Regions from separate parts of the Nocardia sp. NPDC004260 genome, predicted to be linked through region 1. Evidence: riboswitches for the same ligand, from Rfam matches in the RefSeq annotation. Region 1 holds a riboswitch; the other holds the start of a gene.
What was found. A riboswitch is a leader RNA that binds a small molecule or an ion and turns the genes downstream of it on or off. The one in region 1 is predicted to bind cobalamin.
Positions count from the first base shown of each region.

Region 2: another riboswitch for cobalamin. It lies ahead of metE (5-methyltetrahydropteroyltriglutamate--homocysteine S-methyltransferase); the one in region 1 lies ahead of ACWEO7_RS13230 (CbtB domain-containing protein).

Region 1 covers NZ_JBSGEZ010000018.1:11,519-19,515, reverse strand. Annotated here, with positions in the region: gene ACWEO7_RS13245 (OsmC family peroxiredoxin) at 135-575, shown strand; gene ACWEO7_RS13240 (hypothetical protein) at 637-1,119, opposite strand; gene ACWEO7_RS13235 (CbtA family protein) at 1,155-1,961, opposite strand; gene ACWEO7_RS13230 (CbtB domain-containing protein) at 1,952-2,146, opposite strand; cobalamin riboswitch at 2,177-2,328, opposite strand; gene mhuD (mycobilin-forming heme oxygenase MhuD) at 2,409-2,723, opposite strand; gene ACWEO7_RS13220 (alpha/beta fold hydrolase) at 2,782-3,528, shown strand; gene ACWEO7_RS13215 (A/G-specific adenine glycosylase) at 3,550-4,470, opposite strand; gene ACWEO7_RS13210 (carbonic anhydrase) at 4,559-5,182, shown strand; gene ACWEO7_RS13205 (hypothetical protein) at 5,307-5,954, shown strand; gene radA (DNA repair protein RadA) at 6,466-7,863, opposite strand.
Region 2 covers NZ_JBSGEZ010000021.1:64,765-72,761, reverse strand. Annotated here, with positions in the region: gene ACWEO7_RS15000 (hypothetical protein) at 1-196, opposite strand, end outside; gene metE (5-methyltetrahydropteroyltriglutamate--homocysteine S-methyltransferase) at 714-2,984, opposite strand; cobalamin riboswitch at 3,132-3,361, opposite strand; gene ACWEO7_RS14990 (pyruvate carboxylase) at 3,900-7,304, shown strand; gene rsmD (16S rRNA (guanine(966)-N(2))-methyltransferase RsmD) at 7,301-7,864, shown strand; gene coaD (pantetheine-phosphate adenylyltransferase) at 7,917-7,997, shown strand, end outside.

The DNA of each region.
Region 1 (7,997 bases):
CGCCGCGGCTTTACCGCGCGGCGCGGGTGCGCGGGGCGTCGGGCGAACCCGATCGGCGAACAGGTGGGCCGGGACGAATCGGCCGGGGTAGGTTCGTGCTGAATCGTGAAACGATCATCGGCGAAAGGACCGTGATGCCCACACGTACCGCGCGTACCGCCTGGACCGGCACCCTGCAGGAGGGTTCGGGCCAGGTCGAACTGGCCAGTTCGGGGGTCGGTAAGTACGACGTGTCGTTCCCCAAGCGCTCCGCCGAGGAGGCCGACGGCACCACCAGCCCGGAGGAACTCATCGCGGCCGCGCACTCCTCGTGCTACGCGATGGCGCTGTCGGCGCAGATCGGCAACGCGGGCGGCTCCCCGGACAGCCTGGACGTCACCGCCGACGTGACCCTCGGACCCGATCCGGCGGGCGGCTTTCGGATCACCGGGATCAAGCTGACCGTTCGCGGTCGCGTCTCCGGCATCGACGCCGACGCCTTCCAGGCCGCCGCCGAGGCCGCCAAGGCGGGCTGCCCCGTCAGCAAGGCCCTCGCCGGCGTCGACCACATCACCCTCGACGCTGCCCTCGCGTAGTCCGCGCGGGCTTCGTGCCCCGCACCGTGACAGGTGCGGGGCACGAAACTGCCGGGCGCGGTCAGCGTTTGCGGAAGTAGCGCCGGGCGCGGCGGGTGTAGAGAGCCGGGATGGCGATCAGCACGGCTGTGACATGCACGGTGCGGAACGTCGCGAGCAGCAAGGACGCGGGTGCGGCGTCCCGGACCAGATCGCGCAATTGGTTCGCGGACATGGCCGCGGCCAGCGGCTCGATGATCAGGGACAGCAGGCCGAACACGCCGATGCCGACGGTGATCAGCAGGCGGGCCCAGCGGTCACCGTAGGTCATGCGCACCGCGACGGCCAGCACCAGAAGGTAGAGCGCCGCGCGGAACCCCAACCCCATCGCGAGGCTCGCCGCGTCGGCAGTCGAGAACGCGCGGACGGCTCGCGTGATCGCCTCGGCGCCACCCGCGACCAACGCGACGACCAGCGCGACGAACGCGACGCGGACGGCGCGCGGCGGTCCACCCGGGTGGACACGCGGCGAAGCGGGCCGGACGGAAAAGGCAGTGCCGGTCATGGGACCGACACTGCCTCAATGTTTCCGGACGCGAATCACTCCCCGGTAGCGGCGGCTACCGGTACCCGGGTATCGGTACGCGTCGCGAACTCGGTGAGCGCCGCGAAACCGAGAGCGAGGCAGGCCCACAGGGTCGCGGTCTCGGCCAGCGACGCCACCCGGAACTGCCACAGCAGGGTGGCCGGGAAATCCGCGCTCACCTCGTTCACGCCGGGCAGCAGGACGTAGCCGAGTGTGGTGACCAGTACGAACGCGGCGACGCCACCGATCAGCCGGAAGGTGGGCAGTTGTGCGCGCAGCGCGGTGAACGCCGCCACCGCCGCACCGACCGCCACGATGCCGAGCACGACGGCCGCCACCCACAGCAGGGTGCGCTCGTTGATGGTGTCCGGGTCGCCCACCGCCGGTGGGTTGGCCGGGTACTTGAAGAAAGGCACCGCGACGATCGCGGCCCAACCGGCCAGACCGAGCGTCAGCGCGAGGCGCGGCCCGGACAGCGTGGTGTGGCGCCGCGCGAAATGCGCGACCGAGGCGTAGATGGCGCCGAGAGCGAGACCGGCCAGCCCCAGGGCGAGAAACTGTCCGAACTTCTGGCCGCCGCGGCTCACCAGCGGTTCTTCCTCGTCACCGTGGGAATGCCCGCCAGGAGATTCGGCGTGGTCGCCGTGAGAGTGCCCATCAGGGGCCGCGGCGTGTTCGCTGTGCGCTTCCTCGATGGCGATGGCCGCTTCCACCTTGGGTTCGCCGACGAAATAACCGACTGTTGCGGCCAGCAGTCCGGCGATCAGACCGGCCAGCAGGCCGCGCAACAGCAGTGTTCGGAGCGAACCGATCAGTGGCACGGAAGCCCCAGCAGGTGGCGTCCGTCGTGCATCAGCTCGTGCAGGTACATCCCGCTGCGCGAGATGACGCCCTGGTCGAAACCGACCAGGTACAGCGTGAGCAGTGCGAGAAGAACGACACCGACCGTGATGAGCACGGTGGCCAGGGAATCGGTTGCCCGGCTGGGTGAATGCGCGATGGCCATTCGAGTCCTCCTTGGGATACGCGTCCCGTAGGGTGGTGGCGCGACGGTGCCGGTGTCTGGCTTTCCGGCACCGGACTCGGTGCGTGGAACACAGTGGCGCGACCGCTCCGGAATCGCACCGGAATTACCGCGTCACCCTCGCGTTTGTCCTTCGAACTGTGACACCCGCACACCCTCGGCGTCAACCGGGTCCGGCACGGGCGTACCACGGCGTCGGGCGAGTCGCCGGGCAGGCGGGCCTGCCCGGCGGTGAGCCCCGGACTCAGTCGGCGGGCTTCGCGTCCACGTCGAGCACGACCTCGAACTCGAGCAGCGAAGCACCCGTCGAGACCGGCTTCTGGCGCTCGCCCGCGTGCGCCTCGCGCGCAGGTCCGTCCCGCCAGGCCGCGAAGGACTCTTCCGAATCCCATTGGGTGACAACGAAATACCGCTTCTCTCCGGCCACCGGACGCAGCAGCTGGAAGCCGAGGAAGCCGGGGGAGTTCTCGACCGCGTGCGCACGGTGGGCGAACCGCTTCTCCAGCTCGGGGCCCGCGCCCTCGGGAACCTCGATCGCGTTGATCTTCACAACAGCCATGTGTCCAAGCTAGCGGCTGATGCCGAGCAGATGCTCGGTGCCTCGTATTGTCGAACCGATGTTGCACGACGAAGGCGGAGCAGGCGCGCCGATCCTGCTGTTGCACGGACTGATGGGCAGCGCGCGCACCTGGCGCGACCAGCTGGACTGGCTGCGCGAGCACGGCCACGTCTACACCTTCGACGCCGCCGGGCACGGCAGGCCCGCGCCCGAGGAACTGACGACCGAGGCCTTCATCGCGGATCTCGCCGCGGGCACCGCCGCGATCGCGGAACCGATGGTGGTGATCGGGCATTCGATGGGTGCGCTGCACGGCTGGGTGTTCGCGGCGACTCACCCCGACCGGGTGCGGGCGCTGGTGATCGAGGACATCGCGCCGGATTTCACCGGCCGCACCGCGACGCACTGGGCGGCGATGATCGAGGCCTGGCCGCAGCCGTTCCCTGACGACGAAGCCGTGCTGGCCTTCTTCGGACCGGTCGCCGGGCGATACTTCCTGAACTCTTTCGAACGCGGGCCGGAGGGATACCGGCTGCACGGCTCGGTCACCACTTTCCGCGACATCTCCGAGGAGTGGGGGACGCGGGATTTCTGGCAGCACTGGCATGCGGTGCGGGTGCCCGCCCTGCTGCTGGAGGGCGAGCACAGCATCACACCGCCGGAACAGATGCGGCAGATGGCCGCCGCCCATCCGGGCGCCGACTATGTCCTGGTGCCCGGCGCGGGACACCTCGTGCACGACGACCAACCGGAGCGCTACCGAGCGGAGGTCGAGCGCTTCCTCCGGCGGGTCCTGGGCAGCTAGGGCAGGAGTTCGTCTCGGCGTTCAGCTGTCGGCCCCGGGAGTCCCGCCCTCGCCCGCCAGTGCGAACAACCCGCCGGGTGTTTGTTCGATCAGTCCGTCCACCAGCAGCGAGTCCAACGCGCGGTCGCGCTGGCCCGGGTCGCGAGTCCAGGCCAGATCCAGGCGCACCCGCTCCACCGGACCGCTCGCGGCGCGCAGCACGTCCAACAGCCGACCGCGCGCCTGGCGGTCGGTGCCCTCGTACTTCTGCGTGCGGCGGACCACTTCGCTCACCGGCCGCCCGGCGGTGACCCACGCGCAGCTCGGCAGCGGGCAGCGCGAGCAATCGGGGGTGCGGGCGGTGCACACGGTCGCACCCAGTTCCATGAGGGCGGCGGAGAACACCGCGGCGCGATCGACCCGCAGCGGCAGTAGCGCCTCGGTCTCGGGGAGATCGCGCGACGACGGGTTGCCCGCTTCCGCGCGCCCGTGCACCGCCCTGGCAACCACCCGGCGGACGTTCGTGTCCACCACCGGAACGCGTTGTCCGTAGGCGAAACAGGCGACGGCGCGCGCGGTGTACGCGCCGATGCCCGGTAGCCCGAGCAGTACCTCCACGTCGGCGGGCACCTCGTCGCCGTGCTCGCTCGCCAGCACCCTCGCGCATTCGTGCAGCCGCAGCGCACGGCGCGGGTACCCGAGCTTTCCCCAGGCGCGCAGCACTTCCGCCTGCGACGAGGCGGCCATCGCCGAAGGGACCGGCCAGCGCGCCACCCATTCCCGCCAGATCGGCTCGACCCGGACCACGGGCGTTTGCTGAAGCATGATCTCGCTCATCAGGATCTGCCACGCGGTGACGCCCGGGCGGCGCCACGGCAGATCGCGCGCGGTCTCCTCGTACCAGTCCAGCAACGTGTCGGCGTCGATGCCGTTCGGTGCGCCGTTCCGCACTGTCCTCACCATCCCCGTACTACTGCCGCCAGGCGGTATTTGCCCGCCTGTAACCGGCCGAACTCGCTGGTAACCGTCACCGTCCTGCACAATGGTCGGTATGCCGGATTCCAACCCGATCAGTGCCTGGAAGTCCCTGCGCGAAGGCAACGAGCGCTTCGTCAGCGGTGCGCTGCTGCATCCTAGCCAGGGCGCCGCAGACCGGGCCAAACTCGTCAGCGGCCAGCACCCGCACGCGATCCTGTTCGGTTGCGGTGACTCCAGGGTCGCCGCTGAGTTGATCTTCGACCAGGGCCTCGGCGACATGTTCGTGGTGCGTACCGCGGGCCATGTGGTCGACAGCTCGGTGCTCGGCTCGATCGAGTACGGGGTGCAGGTGCTCAACGTGCCGCTCATCGTAGTGCTCGGGCACGACAGCTGCGGAGCCGTGAAGGCCACCATCGACGCGCTCGACGGCGGCGAGGTGCCGGGCGGATTCATCCGCAGCGTGGTCGAGCGGGTCACGCCGTCCATTCTGGTCGGGCGGCGCGAAGGCCTGTCCACCGTCGACGAGATGGAGGCCAGGCACGTGGTGGAGACCAGCCGCCTGCTCATGCAGCGGTCGATGATCATCTCGCAGCGGGTCGCGACCGGTGAGTGCGCCATCGCCTGCGTCACCTACAAGCTGGCCGAGGGCAAAGTGCAGTTGCAACGGGTTGTGGGCAACATCGGCGAGGTGGTCTGAGGCCGCGGCGCGCCCGCCATCGGCCCAGCGTGCCGGCGGAATGTACTCGTCGCCCGCTGGTGCGGGCGGCCGACACGCCGTGCCCCTGAGACGATGCGCCCGATGGTGCCCTTACCGTTGAGGCGTGCTGGAACCGAATGGACCGCTGCCACCGGAGATCTACTGGCGTCGACGCGTGTTCGCCATCGGGATCCTGGTGGTGGCCCTGGCGCTGGTGATCTGGGTCGTGCTCGCGGTCGCGCGCGGCGGCGACTCGCCCGGTGACACCGCGGCAGCCGGGACCAGCTCGGTCGTGACCAAGTCCGCCGACGCGGCGGCCAAGCCGTCGGGCGAGTCCGGCGCGCCGAAGTCCTCCGCGGCGGCCACCAGCGTCGCGGCTGGCCCGTGCCCGGACCAATCGCTGGCGATCAAGGTGACCGTCGAGCAGCCCACCTACAAGACCGGCGAGCAGCCGGTGTTCGGCATCGTCATCACCAACATCTCGGCGGTGGCCTGCACTCGCGATATGGGTTCCGGCCTGCAACAGGTGTCGGTGCACACACTCGACGGCCAGCGGCGCCTGTGGTCGAGCACCGACTGCTACCCGGACGGCCAGCCCGACGTCCGCACGATGAGCCGCGGCGAGCAGGCCGCGTTCACGGTGACCTGGTCGGGCACCACATCCCAGCCCAACTGCGCGGGCGAACGCGTGCAAGTCCCACCGGGTGCGTACAGCGTGGTCGCGCAATTGGGCTCGGTACGCAGCATGGCCGAGCCGTTCAACATCGCTTGAGCTGGGTTTGATTGGCCGCGCCTTCGCGCGAACGGCGCATGCTCGGTCTCGCTTCGCTCGAAAGACGTGGTTGGGGTGCGCTGGGCGCGTCGGTTGCGGAGTGCGCTTTCAGTGCGCGCGGTTTGTAGTGGCTGGCTCGTTGGCTGTCAGCTGGGCTCGATTGCTGCTTGCTCCTTTGTCGCCTGCGCGGCGGCCGCGCAAACGCGAGCCGGGCCGTGGATGGCGGATGCTCGGTCTTGCTTCGCTCGAAAGACGTGGTCGGGTGCGCTGGGTGCGTCGGTATCGAAGCTCGCTACCCGCTGCGCGGGTTGTGGGGCTGGTTCTAGCCGGTGCGTGCTCTCGCGACGTACGCGTCGGCCGCGCACACGTGAGCCGGGCCGTGGACCATGCTCGGTCTCGCTTCGCTCGAAAGGCGTAGATGCGGTGAGGTGGGAACGTGAGCGGTGTACGCCGTTGGGCAGTCCGCTCTCCGCCGGGCGGATGTAGGTCGCACGAGCGCGGGTGGGTCGAATCAGCTCGCGGCTTCTTCGGGGGCGGCGCGTAGTTTGCGCAGGCCCGCTATGCGGATGGCGGAGCGGAGGTCGGTGACCTCGTGGATCTTCATGGCGCTTTTCACCGGGGCGAGGCCGGGGGGCACCAGGGCGGTGGTGAAGCCGAGGCGTTCGGCTTCGGCCAGTCTGCGGTTGAGGCCGGTTACCTTGCGGACCTCGCCGGCGAGTCCGACCTCACCGAGGATCACCCAGCCCGGGGGGATCGGGACGTCGGACTCGGCGCTGGCGATGGCGAGCGCGATGGCCAGGTCGGCGGACGGCTCGACCAGGCGCATGCCGCCGACCGTCGCGGCGTAGACGTCGCTCTTGCCGAGGAACACCCGGCCGCGGCTCTGCAGGACGGCCAGCACCATGGCGACCCGGTTGTAGTCCAGGCCGCTCACCGCGCGGCGCGGCTGCGGAATCTCGGTCTTCACGGTCAGGCCCTGCACCTCGCCGACCAGCGGACGCTTGCCGTCCATCGCGACGGTCACCGCCGTGCCGGGCACGGAATCCGTTCGATGGTGCAGGAACAGGCCGGACGGGTCGTCGACACAGGCGATGCCGTCCTCGTGCAACTCGAAGCAGCCCACCTCGTCGGCGCTGCCGAAGCGGTTCTTGATGCCGCGCACCATGCGCAGCGTGGAGTTCTTGTCGCCTTCGAACTGGAGGACCACGTCGACCAGGTGCTCGAGCGTGCGCGGGCCCGCGACGTTGCCGTCCTTGGTGACGTGCCCGACCAGCAGCACCGCGATCCCGCTCGCCTTGGCCAGCGAGGTCAGCGCGGCGGTCACCTCGCGCACCTGGGTGACGCCGCCGATCACGCCGTCCACCTCCGGGGCGAGCATGGTCTGCACCGAGTCGACCACCAGGAGGGTCGGCCGCACCTGCTCGACGTGTCCCAGCACGATCGACAGGTCCGATTCCGCCGCCAGATAGACCCGGTCGTGCACCGCGCCGGTGCGATCGGCCCGCAGCCGGACCTGCCCCGCCGACTCCTCGGCGGTGACGTACAGCGACTTCTCGTCGCGCTGAGCCGCCCAGCGATGCGCCACCTCGAGCAACAGCGTCGACTTGCCCACCCCAGGCTCGCCGGACAGCAATACCACCGATCCCGGCACCACCCCGCCGCCGAGCACGCGGTCCAACTCGGTGACGCCCGTCGGCCGCGCTCTGGTGACCTTGGAGTCGATCTGCGAAATCGGCGCGGCCACGGTGCTCGGCAACATCGCCTTGCGCCCGGGAGACCCGACCGCCCCCGCCGCGGCGACTACTTCGTCGACGGTGCCCCAAGCCCCGCATTCGGGGCACTTGCCCACCCATTTTGCGACTTCATGCGAACAGGCGGAGCAGCGGAAGGTCGGCTTGGTCTTTGCCACACGGGCACCATACGCACCAGGGCCGACAGTGTACGACTTCCAGCGCCTGCGAACGGCGGATGCTCGGTCTCGCTTCGCTCGAAAGACGTGGCGTCGGTGCGCCGGGCGCGAGTCTTACGAACACGCAGCGCCGC
Region 2 (7,997 bases), on a different contig from region 1:
GCCGGTCGAGATCGGTGCACCCGGTGATCTCGGCTCGGGTCTTCTGCCCGACGACGATCCCGCGCGCTTCCAGTACAAGGAGAAGGGCCCGCACCGCTTCTTCGGTCCGCCCCTCGGTCCGTCCCTCGTCGCGTCCTTGCGCCACGTACTTGCGGGCGAAGTCGCTCTGGTACTCGTACTTGAAGGTCGACGTCATGAGTTCCTCCAGTCGCCCGCTCGTCATCGGTGCTCTGCAATCCGGCGAGAAGTGCCTCGAACACACGATCGGCCTCCGGTCCGTCCGCGTGTGCGAGCGTGGAGAGGACGGCTCGTTCCGGTAGCGCCCGAGCTTCGTCGAGATCGGTGACTGCCAATGAAAGCTACATGGGCGCAATGACATTCGGATTTGTGAAGTGAACTTTCGTATCGTATGGAACCGAACCGAGCATCGCTGCGTCGAAAGTAGGCAAGAGGGGAAGACGGTGTCGTAGTCGACTAGTGAGGAGGGGTAGCCGATGGAGCGTTGTTCCGGGTGTCATACGGCGTGGCGACGAGGAATGCGGGCGCGGGCGCGGGAGTTGCCGGTCACGCGGCGGGAAGAACCGTGTGACCGGTACACCCTACGGCGGCGGCAGCCGCCTCGGCCGGAGCCCGAATCCGGCTGAGGCCGAGGTTGATCCGGTGCCCCCCTCGGCAGGTGAAGGGGGCGCCGGATCAACGATCTACGGGTGGGGTTACCGCACGGCCGCCGCTGCCGCGACCATGTTGCGGAGCGAGGCTTCCACCTCGGTGCGTCCCCTGGTCTTCAATCCGCAGTCGGGATTCACCCATAGACGTTCGACCGGAACGGCTTTCAACGCCGCGCGCAGCGATGTGATGATCTCGTCCACGCTGGGCACCCGCGGGGAGTGGATGTCGTACACGCCGGGGCCGACGCCGAGGTCGAATCCCGCCGCGTTGAGATCATCGAGCACCTCCATGCGTGAGCGCGCCGCCTCGATGGACGTGACATCGGCGTCCAGCCCGGCGATCGCGTCGATCACCTCGCCGAACTCGGAGTAGCACAGATGCGTGTGGATCTGCGTCGCGTCGGACACCCCGGAGGTCGCGAGCCGGAACGATCGCACCGACCATTCCAGGTACCCGGGCTGATCGGCCGCGCGTAGCGGAAGCAGTTCCCGCAAGGCGGGCTCGTCGACCTGGATGATCCGGATGCCCGCCGACTCCAGATCCACGGTCTCCTCCCGGATCGCCAGCGCCACCTGGCGGGCGGACTCGCCCAACGGCTGGTCGTCGCGGACGAACGACCACGCCAGAATGGTCACCGGGCCGGTCAGCATGCCCTTCACCGGCTTGTCGGTGAGCGACTGCGCGTAGCCGATCCACTCGACGGTCATCGGCTCCCGCCGCGCGACGTCCCCGAACAGGATCGGCGGCCGCACGCAGCGCGTCCCGTAGGACTGCACCCACCCGTGCTCGGTCGCCGCGAACCCGTCGAGTTGCTCGGCGAAGTACTGCACCATGTCGTTGCGTTCCGGCTCGCCGTGCACCAGCACGTCCAACCCCAGCTCCTCCTGGAGCGCGATGACGTCCGCGATCTCCTCGCGCATCCGGCGTACGTACTCCGCCCGATCGATCTCGCCCTTGCGCAGCGCGGCGCGCGCCAGCCGGATGGCCGAGGTCTGTGGGTAGGAACCGATCGTCGTGGTCGGCAGCGCGGGCAACCGCAGACGATCCCGTTGCAGTTCCCGGCGTTGTTCGGCGGGCGCGCGGCGGTCGGCGTCGGGCCCGAGCGCGGCGAGCGCGGCTCGCACGCGCGGATCGTTCAGCCGCGGATCCGACCACCGCGACGCCAGCGCCGCCCGCACCTCGGCCAACTCGGCGGCGATCGCCTCCGTGCCCTGGCTCAGCCCGGTGGCGAGCAGGCGCACCTCGGCCACCTTCTCCGCACCGAACGCCAGCCAGGACCGCAGCCGCTCGTCCAACCCGGTTTCCGCGGCCAGCGTGTACGGCACGTGCAGCAGCGAGCAGGAACTCGAAACCGCCACGTGCGCAACGGATCCCAGCAACGTACCGAGGGTGGCCACCGCGCGGTCCAGATCGGTGCGCCACACATTGCGGCCGTCGACGATCCCCGCGACGAGCAGTTTGCCGGCCAGCGCGGGCACGGCGGCCACCGCGGCGACGTCGGCGCCGGCCGTGAAATCGAGGGAGACCCCCTCTATTCCGGTGCTCGCCAGCGCCGTCAGAGCGGCATCCGGTTGCCCGAAGTAGGTCGCGACGAGGATCGCGGGGCGCTCGGCGGCGTCGGCGAGTTCCTCGTAGGTGACCTGCACCAGGTCGATTTCCTCCGCCGTGAGGTCGGTGACCAGCACCGGCTCATCGATCTGCACCCATCCGGCGCCGGCGAGGGCGAGCCTGCGCAGCAGTTCCCGATACAGCGGCAGCAGCTCGATCAGCCGGGCGAGCGCCGAGCCACCGGTCGCCTTCGCCAGTTTGAGGAAGGTGATCGGCCCGAGCACCACCGGCCGCGCGGGCACGCCCAGCTCGAGTGCTTCCCGCAGTTGCGCGAGCAGCTTCTCCGGGTGCAGCGAGAAGGCGGTCTCCGGCCCGATTTCCGGCACCAGGTAGTGGTAGTTGGTGTCGAACCACTTGGTCATCTCCAAGGGCTCGACCGTGTCGGTGCCGCGCGCGGCGGCGAAATACCGTTCCAGCGGGTCCGTGATCCCGGCGACCCGGGGCGGCAGTGCGCCCAGCAACTCGGCGGTGTCGAGCATCTGGTCGTAGTAGGAGAACGTGCCGACCGGAACGGAGTCCAGGCCCGCGGCCCGTAGTTCGGCGAATTGGGCCTGCCGGAGGTCGCGCGCAACGGCGTGCAATTGGTCGGCGTCGATCTTGCCCGCCCAATAGGCTTCGGTGGCCCGCTTCAGTTCGCGCCGCGGCCCCACTCGTGGAAGCCCGAGAACCGTCGCGGTGAACGGCTTTTGCTGTGCAACAGTCACGATGTATCTCCATTGCTGAGGACGAAAACCATCGCCATACGGGCAGGCGGAGAACCCGGTGACATGCCGGTGATGTTCCCGGCGGAGGAGCCCGACACGTCAGCTGGTGATCCGCACGCCCAGTCCACGAGGCGGTGGCCGCCGGGTACGGCGTACCCGGCACGGCTGGCAGGTCTTCGGACTCGCGGGCACCGGCCGTGCGGGCCGGCATACGCCGGAGTGCTCCCGATGGCCGACCTACTGGCCGTCGCTTCCCAAGTCGCCGAACCTTCCGGATCGCTGAACTCAGTGCCTGGTGACGGCGGTCGTTCCTGCATACCGCTGCGGGACAGTCCCGGATTCCCACCGGGTTCCCTCTCACCCGCCGTGACGTCGCCGTACGGGCGGGCTCGACTCCGTGGCGCGACGTCGGGGCTCCATCTCGTCGTGCTGCGGTGAACCAGCTGCCCACTCAGCATAGGACGCGGCCGAGCGAGCACACCGCGAGGCATCTCACACCGGCATTTGCCCGCACTGCTCATTCGTACCGATTCCGCACCTGCCTTCCGTTCCGGCTACCGGCCGGGCCGCCCATGCGGACCCGGATCTGCTCTCGACCGGCTACCAGACCGGGTCACCCGGGATTCACCTTTCCGAACTCGTCGTATGCGTGGTTCGCCTGGTCCGAGGTCGCGAACTCGTGCCAGGCGAGCGCGGCTCGATGCCGGGCCCGGCCCCCGGGGCGGCTGCTCGGCGGCCTCCGCCGCTGGACCCCCGAAACGAACCCCGGCCTCGCGACAGCACACCGATTGCTGTCGCACCGCCCATGTGTCGGCGCTGTGAACGCAACTTCGCAACGGTGCTAGTCGGTCTTGTGAAAAGGTTTGCGAAGGGGGATTCCGTGTCGGTGCGGTTCACGCGGCCGGGTACCTTGGGTCAATGTTCTCGAAAGTCTTGGTTGCCAACCGTGGCGAGATCGCCATCCGCGCCTTCCGTGCGGCCTACGAACTCGGCATCGGGACGGTCGCCGTGTTCCCCTACGAGGACCGTAATTCGGTCCATCGGTTGAAGGCGGCGGAGTCGTACCAGATCGGCGAGCCCGGCCATCCGGTGCGGGCCTACCTGTCGATCGAGGCGATCATCGAGGCGGCCAAGTCGGCGGGCGCGGACGCGATCTACCCGGGATACGGGTTCTTGTCGGAGAACCCGGATCTGGCGGCGGCGTGCGCCCGCGAGGGCATCACCTTCATCGGGCCATCGGCCGAGGTGCTCGAACTGGCGGGTAACAAGGCGCGGGCGATCGAGGCGGCCAAGGCTGCGGGACTGCCGGTGTTGCGTTCGAGCGCACCGTCGTCGGACGTGGAGGAGTTGCTGGCCGCGGCGCGGGAGCTGGAATACCCCATCTTCGTGAAGGCGGTGGCCGGCGGCGGCGGGCGCGGGATGCGCCGGGTCGCCGCGCCCGAACAGCTGCGCGAGTCGATCGAGGCGGCGTCGCGGGAGGCGGAGTCGGCGTTCGGCGACCCGACGGTGTTCCTGGAACAGGCGGTGGTGAACCCCCGCCACATCGAGGTGCAGATCCTGGCTGATCAGCACGGGAACGTGATGCACCTGTTCGAGCGGGACTGCTCGGTGCAGCGCCGCCATCAGAAGGTGATCGAGCTGGCGCCCGCACCCAATCTGGACCCCGCACTGCGAGAACGGATCTGCGCCGACGCGGTCGCCTTCGCCCGGCAGATCGGCTACTCGTGCGCGGGCACCGTGGAGTTCCTGCTCGATGAGCGTGGCAACCACGTCTTCATCGAGATGAACCCGCGCATCCAGGTGGAGCACACGGTGACCGAGGAGATCACCGACGTGGACCTGGTGCAGTCGCAGCTGCGCATCGCGGCGGGGGAGACGCTCGAGCAACTCGGTCTCAGCCAGGACGCCGTGACCATCCGGGGCGCGGCCTTGCAATGCCGGATCACCACCGAGGACCCGGCCAACGGATTCCGTCCCGACACCGGCCGGATCACCGCCTACCGCACACCCGGCGGCGCGGGCATCCGCCTGGACGGCGGTGCGAACCTGGGCGCCGAGATCGGCGCCTACTTCGACTCCATGCTGGTCAAGCTCACCTGCCGGGGCCGTGACTTCGGTACGGCGGTGGCGCGGGCGAGCCGGGCGCTGGCCGAGTTCCGGATTCGCGGCGTCGCCACGAACATTCCCTTCCTGCTGGCGGTGCTGGACGATCCGGACTTCAAGGCGGGCCGGGTCACCACCTCGTTCATCGACGAGCGTCCGCAGCTGCTGACCCTGCGCCGGTCCGCGGACCGCGGCACCAAGATCCTCGACTACCTGGCCGACGTCACGGTGAACAAGCCGCACGGCGATCGGCCGACCACGGTGTACCCGCACGACAAGTTGCCCGCGATCGATCTGAGCGTGCCGCCGCCGGACGGCTCGCGGCAGCGGCTGCTGCGGCTGGGTCCGGAGGGTTTCGCGCGGGCGTTGCGTGAGCAGAAGGCGGTCGGCGTCACCGACACCACCTTCCGCGACGCGCACCAATCGCTGCTGGCCACCCGGGTGCGCACCAACGGTCTGCTGGGCGTGGCGGGGCATGTGGCGCGATTGACTCCGGAGTTGCTGTCGATCGAGGCGTGGGGCGGAGCGACCTACGACGTGGGGCTGCGGTTCCTGTACGAGGACCCGTGGGAGCGGCTGGCGGCCTTGCGTGAGGCGATCCCCAACATCTGCTTGCAGATGCTGCTGCGCGGCCGCAACACCGTCGGCTACACCCCGTATCCGGAGGCGGTGACCCGCGCGTTCGTCTCGGAGGCGACCGCCACGGGTATCGACATCTTCCGTATCTTCGACGCGCTCAACAATGTCGACCAGATGCGTCCGGCCATCGATGCGGTCCGCGAGACCGGTACCGCGATCGCGGAGGTCGCGATCAGCTACACCGGGGATCTGTCGAATCCGGACGAGTCGCTCTACACCCTGGACTACTACCTGAAGCTGGCCGAGCAGATCGTCGACGCGGGCGCGCACGTGCTCGCGATCAAGGACATGGCGGGTCTGCTGCGCGCCCCGGCCGCGACCACGCTGGTCACCGCGTTGCGCAGCAATTTCGATCTGCCGGTGCACGTGCACACCCACGACACCCCGGGCGGGCAGCTGGCCACTTATCTTGCCGCGTGGCAGGCCGGCGCCGACGCCGTGGACGGGGCGAGCGCCGCGATGGCGGGCACCACCAGCCAGCCCGCGCTCTCGGCGATCGTCGCCGCGGCGGCGCACAGCGAGTACGACACCGGGTTGAGCCTGCAGAACGTGTGCGATCTGGAACCGTACTGGGAGGCGCTGCGGAAGGTGTACGCGCCGTTCGAGTCCGGGCTGCCCGCACCCACCGGTCGCGTCTACACCCACGAGATCCCCGGCGGGCAGTTGTCGAACCTGCGTCAGCAGGCCATCGCGCTCGGGCTGGGCGACAGGTTCGAGGAGGTGGAGGCGAAGTACGCCGCCGCCGACCGGCTGCTCGGCCGCTTGGTGAAGGTCACCCCGTCCTCGAAGGTCGTCGGTGACCTGGCGCTGGCGCTGGTCGGCACCGGTGTCGAGGTCGAGGATTTCGCCTCCGACCCGGGCCGCTACGACATCCCGGATTCGGTGATCGGTTTCCTGCGCGGGGAACTCGGCACACCGGCCGGCGGCTGGCCCGAACCGTTCCGCACCAAGGCTCTGGCCGGGCGCGGCGCGGCCAAGCCCGAGACGCCGTTGACGCCCGCGGACGAGAAGGGCCTGTCCGGCAGCTCCGAGGAGCGCCGGGCGACGTTGAACCGGTTGCTGTTCCCCGGCCCCACCGCCGAATTCCTCGCCCACCGGGAGAAGTACGGCGATACCTCCGGGTTGTCGGCCAACCAGTTCTTCTACGGGCTGCGCCGCGGCGAGGAACACCGGGTGCAGTTGGAGAAGGGCGTCACCCTGCTCATCGGTCTGGAAGCGATCTCCGAGCCCGACGAGCGCGGTATGCGCACGGTGATGTGCATCCTCAACGGGCAGCTGCGGCCGGTCTCGGTGCGGGACCGGTCGATCGCCAGCGAGATCCCCGCGGCGGAGAAAGCCGACAAGGCCAACCCCGGCCACGTCGCGGCGCCGTTCGCCGGTGTCGTCACTCTCGCGGTATCCGAAGGCGATTCGGTCGCGGCGGGCGACACCATCGGCACCATCGAGGCCATGAAGATGGAAGCCGCGATCACCGCGCCACGCGCGGGCATCGTCGGCCGCGTCGCCATCGGCTCCGTGCAGCAGGTCGAAGGCGGTGACCTGCTCATCGAACTGGCGGTGCGGGAGTCGTCCGCCGGATGACGAGGATCGTCGCGGGCGCGGCGGGCGGGCGGCGCCTCCGGGTGCCCCCGTCCGGCACCCGCCCGACCTCCGATCGCGTCCGGGAGGCGCTGTTCAGCGCGTTGGACGCCCGGTTGGACTTCGCGGGCGCGCGCGTCCTCGACTTGTACGCGGGTTCCGGCGCGCTCGGGCTGGAGGCGCTGTCGCGCGGCGCCGAGCACGCGTTGCTCGTCGAATCCGACCGGAAGGCGGCGGCCGTGGTTCGCGGCAATATCGCCGACCTCGGGCTGCCCGGCGCCGAATTGCGGGTCGCGACGGTGGCCAGTGTGCTGCAACTGGGCGGGGCGGGCGGCTTCGACGTGGTCTTCTCGGACCCGCCGTACGCGGTGGACAACGCCGCGGTGCTGGCCGACCTGAGCGCGCTGGCCGAGCGCGGTTGGCTGCGTCCAGGGGCGGTGGTCGTGCTGGAGCGTTCGGCGCGTTCGCCCGAAATAGCCTGGCCCGCAGACTTCGTCCCGGCCAAGTCGCGCCGGTACGGCGAAACCCGCATCGAGCTGGCGGAGTTCGATCCGGACGAATAGCGCGCGTGCGGCCACTCGTGCCCGGCCGCGTGCGTCCTGCTAGCGTCGCCTCATGGCAGGAGCACTGTGCCCCGGGTCGTTCGACCCCGTGACCTACGGACACCTCGACGTCTTCACCCGGGCGGCGGCCCAA